Regions from separate parts of the Paenibacillus sp. NPDC058898 genome, predicted to be linked through region 2. Evidence: a T-box and tRNA genes for the amino acid it is inferred to sense, from the RefSeq annotation. Region 2 holds a T-box; the other holds one or more tRNA genes.
What was found. A T-box is a leader RNA that pairs with one kind of tRNA and senses whether it is charged. The one in region 2 lies ahead of leuS (leucine--tRNA ligase), so its partner is inferred to be a tRNA-Leu.
Positions count from the first base shown of each region.

Region 1: it encodes a tRNA-Leu, which carries the amino acid that the T-box ahead of leuS (leucine--tRNA ligase) is inferred to sense. The anticodon was not compared.

Region 1 is NZ_JBMOSM010000002.1:360,235-366,064, forward strand. Features, by position in the region: gene ACOZB4_RS05950 (ABC transporter permease) at 1-759, opposite strand, end outside; gene ACOZB4_RS05955 (ABC transporter permease) at 756-1,868, opposite strand; gene ACOZB4_RS05960 (ABC transporter ATP-binding protein) at 1,892-2,824, opposite strand; gene ACOZB4_RS05965 (hypothetical protein) at 3,114-3,353, shown strand; gene ACOZB4_RS05970 (hypothetical protein) at 3,862-4,005, shown strand; tRNA gene ACOZB4_RS05975 (tRNA-Leu) at 4,094-4,180, opposite strand; gene ACOZB4_RS05980 (hypothetical protein) at 4,316-4,522, opposite strand; gene ACOZB4_RS05985 (lysoplasmalogenase) at 4,819-5,502, shown strand; gene ACOZB4_RS05990 (MgtC/SapB family protein) at 5,618-5,830, opposite strand, start outside.
Region 2 is NZ_JBMOSM010000004.1:187,396-193,225, forward strand. Features, by position in the region: gene ACOZB4_RS12815 (Gfo/Idh/MocA family protein) at 1-715, shown strand, start outside; gene ACOZB4_RS12820 (AraC family transcriptional regulator) at 800-1,681, shown strand; T-box leader at 1,722-1,982, shown strand; gene leuS (leucine--tRNA ligase) at 2,072-4,513, shown strand; gene comER (late competence protein ComER) at 4,494-5,336, opposite strand; gene ACOZB4_RS12835 (helix-hairpin-helix domain-containing protein) at 5,508-5,830, shown strand, end outside.

The DNA of each region.
Region 1 (5,830 bases), on a different contig from region 2:
ATACAAACTCCATTCTGAATGCTCCATATCGATGCCGTAGCCCCATTTCAGTACGAGCATAGCGAAGGTAAGCTGGATGATCGCTACGAAGATGAAGCTGACAATCATTTGGAACATATAACTGCTGATGCGCACCGGTGCAATCAGTGTTCGGTAAAGGGTGCGATTATTTCGATTCGAGATAATCTGGATGCCTGCAATTAGCGACGTATACAACATCGGAGTTATAAGAAAGCCAAGCACCTTATGCGATTTGGTCTGATCCTGGACAGAGTTATGTTCTAACCGCAAGGAACCGTGCTTATCGTATTGCTCATATGCGGTGTAGAAGTGTTCAGGCTGATTCCCGGTTTCTGCCGCAATGGACTCGGCTCGGCCTACCCACATCTGTAAGTAAGAGCTGAGCGGGTTGGACAAATTGGATTCCCGGATTGAATATTCGGTTAGCCCTTCCTTCCCACCCTGAAGGAGACGATCAGTAAATCCCTTATCAATGACGAGCACATAATCAACCTTAAGCTCCTTTAGCTCTTGTTTGATCTGATCCTCCTTCACCGTTCGGATCTCGGCCATTGATTCCATCCTGGCTGTCAAGCTTTTCGTCAATTCCGTCTGATCATGATCAATAACAGCAGCTTTCATGGTGACTTTGTCGTCAACCAAACCAAGCGACATGTAGATCAGCGGAAACAGAACGATGAACAGCAGCTGAAGTTTATGCTTGAAAATTCGTTTGACCGTGTGTCTGAAAATACTCATGCCATTCTCCTCCTTCCGGAAATCATGGCAATCAGGATCATGATTAACGTATACGCGATCAATCCTGACAAGGCAGACCCGGCAATGGTTCCCTCATAAATATTGTCGAACATTACTTTTTGGCCATATGCATTAGGTGCAAGCCGGCCTAAAAAATCGAATATGGCTCCCTCAACGGGTTGAATACCGCCAGATACCATCGTAAGCGCAACCGAAAGGATAAAAAGGGTGATCGAGGAAACCATCGTGCTCTTGGTCAAGTAAGCCATCATCATTCCAAGCGCGATTGATATGGTTGCGAACAGGAATAGGACCAGCAAAATGACGGGTAAGCTGCCTCCCCAGTTCGCCCCGAAGACGTATTTGGATACCAGGAACAGAAAGATGGAGACGCCGTACAGCGTAACAACGCTCCCGAGAAGCTTGCCCAGCGTGACCCGTCTTTTAGGTATGGGCGCTGCCAGCAGTCTTGAATACGTATAGTTGCCGATATCCTTGGTTACGGCAAACGCGCCGAAAAGCGCACCAAGCAGTAAAAATTGAAACATCGTCGTGACCGCATAATAATCAATGCCAGTCGGGATTTCACCTGCTGTGGTTATTTCCACGCTGTTAATGCTTGCATTCAACGCATCAACCGCTTCCAGATTCTCATGAGACCCGGTCATGCGCTGATTGAGCGTACGTATATAACCTTCCACAAAGGGCCGAAGGTAAGGGTGTTCCTCCTTGCTGTAGAATCCGACTTGTCCCTCGTTCCCTGACTGCAGTTCACTGGATATTTCCGGCGGCACATGAATGAAACTTGTGATTTTATCTGATTTAAGAAGTTCATTGCCCTGCTCGACGTCGTGAACCTCTACTCGTTCGATTAGTCCCTTCATCGACTCGGAGCTCAAATAACGATCCAAGGAGGTACCTATATTACCACTATCTTCATTCAGAAAGCCTATTTTAATTTTTTCGATTGTCGTTGGCGTAAATTTATTGCTCTGCATCGTGCCCAGCAGCAGCATCATCACCAGCGGCAGCAGCAGAAATGCAACCATTGCCTTGACATCTCGAAGATGCCGCAAAGCTGTATAGTAAGCAATTGTACATAGTGACACGTCCATTTTCTCCTCTCTCAGGTTTAATCCCGAAGCGATCTGCCCGTAAGCGTCAGGAAGACCGCCTCAAGACTGGGCTTCTCCACGTTCAACGCCAAAATCTCCCCATCCACCTCGGATATGACCTGGATAATACGGCTAACATTGTGTTCGCCCTTCTTACCGATGATTTCCAGCAGGTTTCCATTTACGACGCATTCGCTAATGCCATGAATTTTCTTAATGGCTTCGACCATCGTAAAATTGACCGATGACAACTCGATGATCAGCTTCTCTTCAGAGGAAACAAGCGATTTCAGCTCTTCCTTCGTGCCTTGAGCAATGACTCTGCCTTTGTCTACAATGGCAATTTTCGAGCAGATTTCCTCCACTTCCTCCATATAATGCGTGGTGTAAATAATCGTCGAACCCATTCGATTCAGTTCTTTGATCGATTGCATAATATGGTTCCGCGACTGGGGATCAATTCCGACTGTCGGCTCATCCATAATGATCAGCTTGGGATGGTGTATGATCGCGCAGGCAATATTCAATCTTCGCTTCATCCCGCCTGAATAGCCCTTGGGCTTATCGTTTTTTCGCTCCGTAAGTCCTGTAAAGGCCAGAGCCTCCTGGATTCTCTCCTTAAGCAAGCTGCCTCTTAGTCCATACAACCTGCCGAAATAGTCAAGGTTTTCTTGCGCTGACAAATCCTCGAACAACGCGATGTCCTGCGGCACAATCCCAAGCTCCCGCTTGGACTCCATCTGTTTGCGGCCGACCGGCTTCCCCAGAAAAAGCACTTCTCCGCCATCGTACTCCGTAAGTCCTGAAAGAATCCCCATGGTCGTCGATTTGCCGGCGCCATTCGGGCCAAGCAAACCGAATATCTCCCCTTCTTGAATGGAGAGACTGATATGATCCAGTGCCAGGAAATCGTTATATCGCTTGATCAGGTTTCTAATCTCCACTATCATTTCGAATGCTCCTCTTTTTATTTTTTTATTCTGGAATTATCATACTTTGTTCAAACCCGCGCTCATAGTGATCAGAAGCATGAAAGCACATGACAAATGTCATGTGCCACATTCTCCCGACTACTTTCGCGCGCAGCGACACTTCGAAATGCTCGGCCGGTTCCTTGCCTGTCACGAGTTTTTTTTATACTATAATGAGCAGTATGGACAGCAACCGATTGACTCGTATACACTAACCATCTTTTCTCGAGGAAGTCTGAAAACAAACTATCGCAAAGGTGTGATTAATCTGGAGAATATCGATAAAAAAAATCGATTGGATGAAGAGGTTTTCAGTTACCGGGTAACGAAAAACAATACGGTTTTTATCGACTGGTATGGAAAGCAAGTGACCATTCTTAAGGGGAAAGAAGCTGAGAAGTTCCTGGTCAAGATGGATCAAGCAAGTAATCACAAAGAGGAACAGCTTGTGATGGCGAAGATAACGGGGAATTTCAAAAGAGGAAATGAAAAGCAGGCTTCCCATTGAAAAAGTAGAAGGGGCGGCGATTCTTGTTTCATTTATACAGATAAATATCGAATGAATCCTAATAAGGCGAAGATGAACAACACTGTACCGGCGCCAATACCAGTGACCGCACTATTTGCTACTTGTAATCTCGGCGATATCCATAATGACAGGACAGAAACGGCAACAAGCAGTGCGGCTAAAATATAGAGGTTGCTATCATCAAACACTTTTGTCAGTCCAATAAAATGAATGCCTACGATAAATGCGATCCAGGGTGCGACAAGTGGGATTATGATACTTCTGCCTGGCCAGCGTCACTGCATTGGGGGCAGCCCGCTCAGATGAGGGGGAACTTCGATAAACCGAAGTTATGATGCCGTTTGCCCGCAGCAGCTTGAAACAGATTTTTCAACAAAAGGAGGTTGGATTCCTTTGGGGACTACCCTCCTCTTTTCTACCGCTCTCGATCCGTTATACCTCCCCGAACTTCTTTACATACCTTAATATAGACGAAAGGAGATAAGCCATGGCAGACATTAACTCAGAGCCGACTATCATCCCTGATCCTTATGCCCTTATATTTCTGAATTATCCGGATGTCGTTACGGTAGAGCGGATGTGTGAAATGCTTGGCGGCATCAGCACCAAAAAACAGCTTACAAATTACTGAAAGTAATGAGCACTAGCCTCAATATTTTAAATAAAAAAAGTTCCTGCTCTGCCAAAAAAAGCAGATCAGAAACCTATTATAATTGAAGTGGTGCGGTCGAGAGGACTCGAACCTCCACGGGGGTTAGCCCACACGGACCTGAACCGTGCGCGTCTGCCAATTCCGCCACGACCGCATATTATGTAAAGTCGGTATCGTGTTGATCACCGTAATTAAGAGTATATTACGCCCATAGTTAAAAAGCAAGCATTTTTTTAAAAAAATGGTCGAAACCATATATTCCGCGTGATTTCGACCATTCATGGCAACATCAGATCGTCCACTGATCATGAATAATTCCGGATAAGACCCATGTATTCCCTTCCTGCTGAAACACAAGACGCAGGCTTTCCCAGTCCATGCCAGCATAATCAGGATGAACCCCATCGAAGTAATACTCAACGATGACTGCCCCTTTATACTGGCTGGTCGCATTGTTCAACGTGTTTCCTTCGCTTTTGGATTGGTTGTAACCCACCCAAGGCGCAGCGGCAAAATCGCTTGTGTAAATAAATGACGATACGGTTCCGCTTTAAACCTCGGTTCACGCTCACTGGTTCCGAATACTCATCCTCCATGGTATGTCCCCCCTTATACTAAGATAACTAAGATATAAAATCACGAAATATATTTCCCGAGCAATATTCAGCAGATTTAATGTATTTCTATTGATGTTTTACATTCCTAGTTCATGCGGACAGGAAAAGAGGAATCAGGACGCCGAGCGAAGAATTGTCTAAACATGAAAATCACATTCGTTGGGAGGATTCTCATTTGAAACGTTACGGGCTGCCATTGATCATCCTGATCATGAGTCTGCTTTATATTTTCCTGATTCCATCCGAGCCCCTAGCTGTCAAACTGCTGTTCAAGCTCATTCCGATGTGGCTCATCATCCTGTTTGCCTATCGGCAATTCCCGCCCCATAGATCCAGGATTCACTATCTACTGTTAGCAGGACAATTCTTCTGTATGATCGGTGACGGGACGCTCATCTGGTTTGTTGTCGGTCTCTCTGCTTTTCTGATCGGGCATCTGTTCTATACGGCCGGCTTCTTGGGACAGTGGCATTATTCAGCTCCCCGCCTCCTCAGCATCGTTCCGATTGCAGCTTATTCGGTATGGATGGGTATCCAATTGGTGTCTTCTCTCAAATCAAACGGAGAACAGGCTTTGATTATTCCTGTCATCGCCTATATTGCTGTCATTTCGTTCATGCTCTGGACAGCCATCATGACCGGAAATGGATATGCGATGGTTGGAAGCCTGCTCTTTGTCATCTCTGACTCGATCTTGTCCTGGAACATGTTTGTTGCCGATATCCTCTATTCGGACATATGGATCATGACTACTTATTATGCCGCCCAATTTCTGATTGCCAGAAGCATCTCGGCTTTTGATAGACCTCGAGTACAGGCTTTAGGAAGCTCGTCCTTGAATACATCTGCAGCCCCATAGAAGACAAAAAAGCTGAGCCCGGGTCCACCCGGGCTCAGCCCTGTACAGCATATTTAGCCCAATCATAGGATCTGGCCTTATAACCATTCGGGCATCAAGCAAATCCGATAAACGCTTAATCCCGCCAGTTCATGCGAACTTGCTTAATCCCCTCTACCTGCCACAATTGCTCAAACAATCCGTTAATTCCCTTGCTGTTAAAAGAATAGACCCGGAATTCCATCGTCACCTTGGTCGAGTCGTCTTCCGTCGTGTCATTATTCACGATCATGCCTTCCACCGTCATATTTGCCTTTTGCAGCAATTCCGTAATGGTACTTACATGAAC
Region 2 (5,830 bases):
CACGCTGGAGCAGGTGAACGCTGCTCGCGCCAAGGCGGCGGAGACGGGAAAGAAGTACATGGTCTATTACAGTGAACGGCTGCATGTGGAGAGTGCCGTCCATGCAGGAAGGCTGATCCAGGACGGGGCGATAGGGCGAGTGGTGCAAGTGATGGGAACAGGTCCGCACCGTTTAAATGCGCCTTCCCGTCCGGACTGGTTTTTCCGTCATGAACAGTATGGCGGCATTCTGTGTGATATCGGCTCCCACCAGATTGAACAATTTTTGTTTTTTGCCGGTTGCCGCGATGCCAAGGTGCTCAGCAGCAAGGTGGGCAATTATGCGAATCCGGATTACCCGGAGCTGGAGGATTTCGGAGATGCAACGCTTGTGGGAGACAACGGGGCCACGAATTATTTCCGTGTCGACTGGCTGACACCTGGAGGCCTTGGCACCTGGGGCGATGGAAGAACCTTTATTCTGGGGACGGAAGGATACATCGAGCTTCGCAAATACATCGATATCGCAAGGCATCCGCAAGGCGATCATTTGTACCTGGTTAATGGCGAGGGAGAGTTTCATATGGAGCTTCAAGGCAAGGTGGGCTATCCATTCTTCGGGGAACTTATCCTGGATTGTCTGGAACGTACGGAGCATGCCATGTCCCAGGAGCACGCCTTCAAAGCCGGAGAATTGTGCGTCATCGCCCAAAATGAGGCCGTGCGCATTCCATAAAATCATTTATAATAGAGAAAACCCCGTTTTGTTGAGGGTTGAGGATTAGACAACTCCAAAATCGCTAAAGGGGCGATTCTCTAGATGACCTCATCTGCCGATATGATGCCAGGCTTTGACCGCATGCAGCTGCAGGCGCCGTTCGATCTGACCTATTACAATGAACAGCCGTTGTCCGGAGGACAGTTTCACTCGCATGCTTTTTATGAAATTTATTATTTCCATGAAGGACGCTGCACTTATTTGATCGGCGATTCCGTTTTCACGCTGAGGCCGGGGGATCTGCTCTTGATGAACGGGCTTACGCTCCATTGTCCGAATGTAGAGCCTGATTCCAGATATGTCAGAAGCATTCTGCATTTTGATCCGGCCTGGATTTGCAAGGGGCTTTCGGAGACGGCCAGATCGATACTGCTGGACCCCTTCGAAACGCTGCGAAATCATCGCATGACACTGACAGGGGCGAACCGGGACGAATTTGAAGGCATGCTGGCCGATATGCATCGCCTCTCGGCATCCACGGCCGGTTTTCGTCAGGAACGGATGACCTTGCGTATTCAAGAGATGATGTACGTCATCGCGGACTGGTGCCAGGGTGCTGTGCAGGATCAGGACTCCATCTCCGAGAAAGAACGGCATGTCCAGCATGTCGTGTCGTTTGTCGAGGAAAATTATATGCAGGATCTGACGCTGGAGCAAATCGCCCGCGATATGCATATTACGAAGCACTATTTGTCCTCCTTGTTTAAGGAGGTTACTGGAACGACGGTGTTTAAATATTTGTATCACCGGCGGATTAACCAAGCTAAAATTTTGCTCAGGCTCCATCCTCATCTCAGCATCACGGAGATCAGCCAGGCGGCAGGCTTCAAGCATTTGGCTCATTTCAGCAGGATGTTCAAGGCCATGGTCGGGACGACACCGGAATATTATCGCAGAAGCGGAGAAGAGCTTTCGTTGACTTGATCGGACTTTTTGGGTATAATAGCCACATTAAAACGGTAATATGAACGCGATGATGAGGATCAATCGTTCCACTTTCGATCATGCAGAGAGCCGGTGTCTGGTGAAAACCGGTTGACGATAGGAATGAACTCGCCTCGGAGCAATGGTGTTAACCCGGCCGTCGGAGGGCTGTATTCCGGCAGATTCGGCCGCTGAAGCATCGTCGTCTCATCCGCGATAAGGATGCAAAGGGAGTGAAAGGCAAAGCATGCCTTTGGCTAACTAGGGTGGTACCACGGGAATCAAACCTCTCGTCCCTAGCGATCAGCGCTATGGATGATGAGGTTTTTTTGTTTTTTTGGGCAATGGCATAGGCCTTGTCTCTCGACTGTGAAGGAGGAGCAATGAAGTATGACGGACAATCAACCAACGGGCCACGGCTATCAGCCGCAGGCCATCGAACCGAAGTGGCAGCAATACTGGGATGAGAACAAAACCTTTAAAACGGAAGATACCTCATCCAAACCGAAATTTTATGCGCTGGATATGTTTCCATATCCATCAGGTGCAGGCTTGCACGTAGGGCATCCGGAGGGATACACGGCGACTGACATCGTGTCCCGTTACAAGCGGATGCGCGGATACAATGTGCTTCATCCTATGGGATGGGATGCCTTCGGTCTGCCAGCGGAGCAGTATGCAATGGACACAGGCAAACATCCTCGCGAGTTTACCGTGCAAAATATTGATACATTCCGCCGCCAGATCAAATCTCTCGGCTTCTCGTATGACTGGGACCGCGAGATCAGCACCACCGATCCGGAATATTATAAATGGACCCAGTGGATCTTTATCCAGCTCTATAAGCGCGGCCTTGCCTATGTGGCTGAAGTACCGGTGAACTGGTGCGAAGCGCTCGGTACCGTGCTTGCGAACGAAGAGGTCATCGACGGCAAGAGTGAACGCGGAGGCCATCCGGTCGTACGTAAACCGATGCGCCAATGGATTCTGCGTATTACCGAATACGCGGATCGTCTGCTTGAGGATCTGGATGAATTGGACTGGAGCGAGAGCCTGAAGGATATGCAGCGCAACTGGATTGGCAAATCCACAGGCGCTGAGGTTCGTTTTGACATCGAAGGGTACGATGGTCATCTGGAGGTGTTCACAACCCGTCCAGATACGCTGTTCGGGGCAAGCTACTGTGTCCTGGCGCCGGAGCATGACCTCGTGGATAAGATTACGTCAGCCGATCAGCGTGAAGCCGTCAAGGCTTATCAAGATCAAGCAGCTCGTAAAAGCGACCTGGAGCGGACGGATCTGGCCAAGGATAAAACTGGTGTATTTACGGGTGCGTACGCTATCAATCCGGTAAACGGCGCTAAAGTGCCGATCTGGATCGCGGATTACGTGCTTGCTGGCTATGGAACGGGAGCCATTATGGCGGTTCCGGGTCATGACAGCCGCGACTGGGAGTTTGCGAAGCAATTCGGTCTTCCGATTATTGAAGTTGTTCAGGGTGGAAATGTTGAGGAGGAAGCATACAGCGGCAGTGGCGCGCATGTGAATTCCGGCTTCCTGAATGGGTTGGATAATGAAGAGGCTATCCAGGCGATGAATGAATGGCTGGAGCAAGAGGGCAAGGGCAAGAAGAAGGTAACTTACCGTCTGCGCGACTGGCTGTTCAGCCGTCAACGCTATTGGGGTGAGCCGATTCCGATTCTGCATCTGGAAGACGGAACGATGAAGACCGTGCCGGAGGATCAGCTTCCATTGCTGCTGCCGGATGTGGATCAGATTAAACCGTCCGGTACCGGAGAATCGCCGCTGGCTAACGTTACGGAGTGGGTGGAAACGGTAGATCCCGAAACGGGCATGAAAGCCCGCCGCGAGACCAATACGATGCCGCAATGGGCTGGCAGCTGCTGGTACTACCTGCGTTATATCGATCCGCGTAATAATGAGGAATTGTGCTCCAAGGAGAAGCAGAAGGAATGGCTGCCAGTTGACCTGTACATCGGTGGTGTGGAGCATGCGGTGCTTCATTTGCTGTATGCACGCTTCTGGCACAAAGTATTGTATGACCTGGGTGTTGTCGATACGAAGGAGCCTTTCCAGAAACTGGTCAATCAGGGTATGATCCTGGGCAACAATAATGAAAAAATGAGTAAATCCCGCGGCAATGTCATCAATCCGGATGATATTGTTAACGAATACGGTGCCGACACGCTGCGCGTGTACGAGATGTTCATGGGGCCGCTGGAAGCGACCAAGCCATGGAACACCAACGGGGTTGAAGGAACGCATCGTTTCCTCTCCCGCGTGTGGCGCCTGTTCATCGGAGACGACGGTCAATTGAACCCTAAAATCGCGGAAGGCGAGGGTGCGGACGAATTCAAACGTACGCTGCACAAAACGATTAAGAAAGTAACCGAAGACTTTGAACATATGCGCTTTAACACAGCGATCAGCCAGCTGATGGTATTCATCAACGAGGGATACAAGACGGAAAAGCTTCCGCGCAAAGCGATGGAGAACTTCGTTCAGCTGCTTTCCCCGCTGGCCCCTCACCTGGCTGAAGAGCTGTGGAGCCGTTTAGGCTACACGGAGAGCGTAACTTACGTGCCATGGCCGGAGTATGATGAGGCTTGGACTGTAGAGGCCGAAGTTGAGATTGTTGTTCAAGTTAACGGCAAAATCGTAGAACGTGCCAAAATCTCGAAAGACATGGACCAAGAAGCCATGCAACAACATAGCCTCTCCCTTCCGAATGTCAAGCAGGCGCTGGAAGGAAAGAGTATTCGCAAAATTATTGCCGTACCGGGTAAACTGGTCAATATCGTGGCCGGTTAATCGTAAAACCGAAGGCAGCATCCAGTTTGGCCAAATCCTCCTCATACTTTTCGTGTGTGGTTTTGATCAATTGGTAGAACAATCCGTTCAGGTTTGAATCGAGCAGTGCCAAAGCCTGAGCTGTGATGCCTCCGGGAACCGCAACCCGCTCTTGCAGCTGTTCGGGGGAGAAGCCCTCCTCCGTTAGCAGCTTGCCGGTGCCAAGCAGCATTTCACCGGCTAATGCATTAAGGGTCCTGCGGTCGATTCCGGTTATTTCAACGGCAGCGTCGATCCATTTTTCCATGAATAAACTTAAAAAAGCAGGTCCGCAGCTGGAGAAATCGGAAGTGATTCGTGTGTGCGATTCCAGTATCTCGAGCGGCCTGCTGATATAAGACAGGAGGCTTTCTATAAGCTGCCTGTCTTCTTCTTTTATTCGGGAACCATACATGCATAACGATGCTCCGCCTCCGGTTAAGTTGGTGATGCTCGGTATGATTTTCGCCACCTTGCAGGGCAGCGTTGATTCCAGATGGATCAATTGGACCGGACTCGTGATAGATATCGCGATTTGCCGAGCTTCAAGCCTGTCTTTGATTTCGCTGATGACCGATTTGAATTCAAGCGGCTTGATACATAGGAATATCAGGTCGCTCTGAGAAGCCGTCTCCATGTTACAGCTGCATACCGTCAGACCGGGATGACGTTTTGCCAGCTGCAGCGGCTTTTCAGGGCTTCGGTTGCTGACCCGAATCTGCTCAGGCAGGAGTGCGCCCGATTGTATGAAGGCATCGATCAACAGACTACCCATGCTGCCCGTACCGATAAAACCGACCTTCATGTGTATGTCCCCTCCTTTCGCGCTTTACGGCAGAAATGTACCGTCCTTACGTTTAATGTATGCGGGGAAGATGCCGATTCATGACGGTTTTTCATGCGATTTCGGTAGGGAAACCGAAGAATATTCATAGGTTTGTACCAAATGAACTTTGATGTTAAGGAGAGATCATAGATGAGACGAGTATCTTTAGGTTGGAGTCTTGCCGCAACGATTGCGGGCTGCGGGTTCATCTTGTTTGCTGGCGGTACGAATCAGGGGATCGAGGGCTGGCAGCCGCTAAACGATCAGCTGGAGCAGGTGGTTGCTGCCGAAGAGAATGCGGGTGTGAAGACATCTGGGGCTGATTCCCGGCATAAGGACGTGGAACCGGCTGGAGCATCTGCTGAGCCCGAAGCGGACGTGAAAAATGCTGCAAAGACCGCTCAGGCTGGGCAGATCGAGCCTGCACATAACGCGAAGGAGCCCATGCCAAACCAAGACCAAGGAGCGGCAGG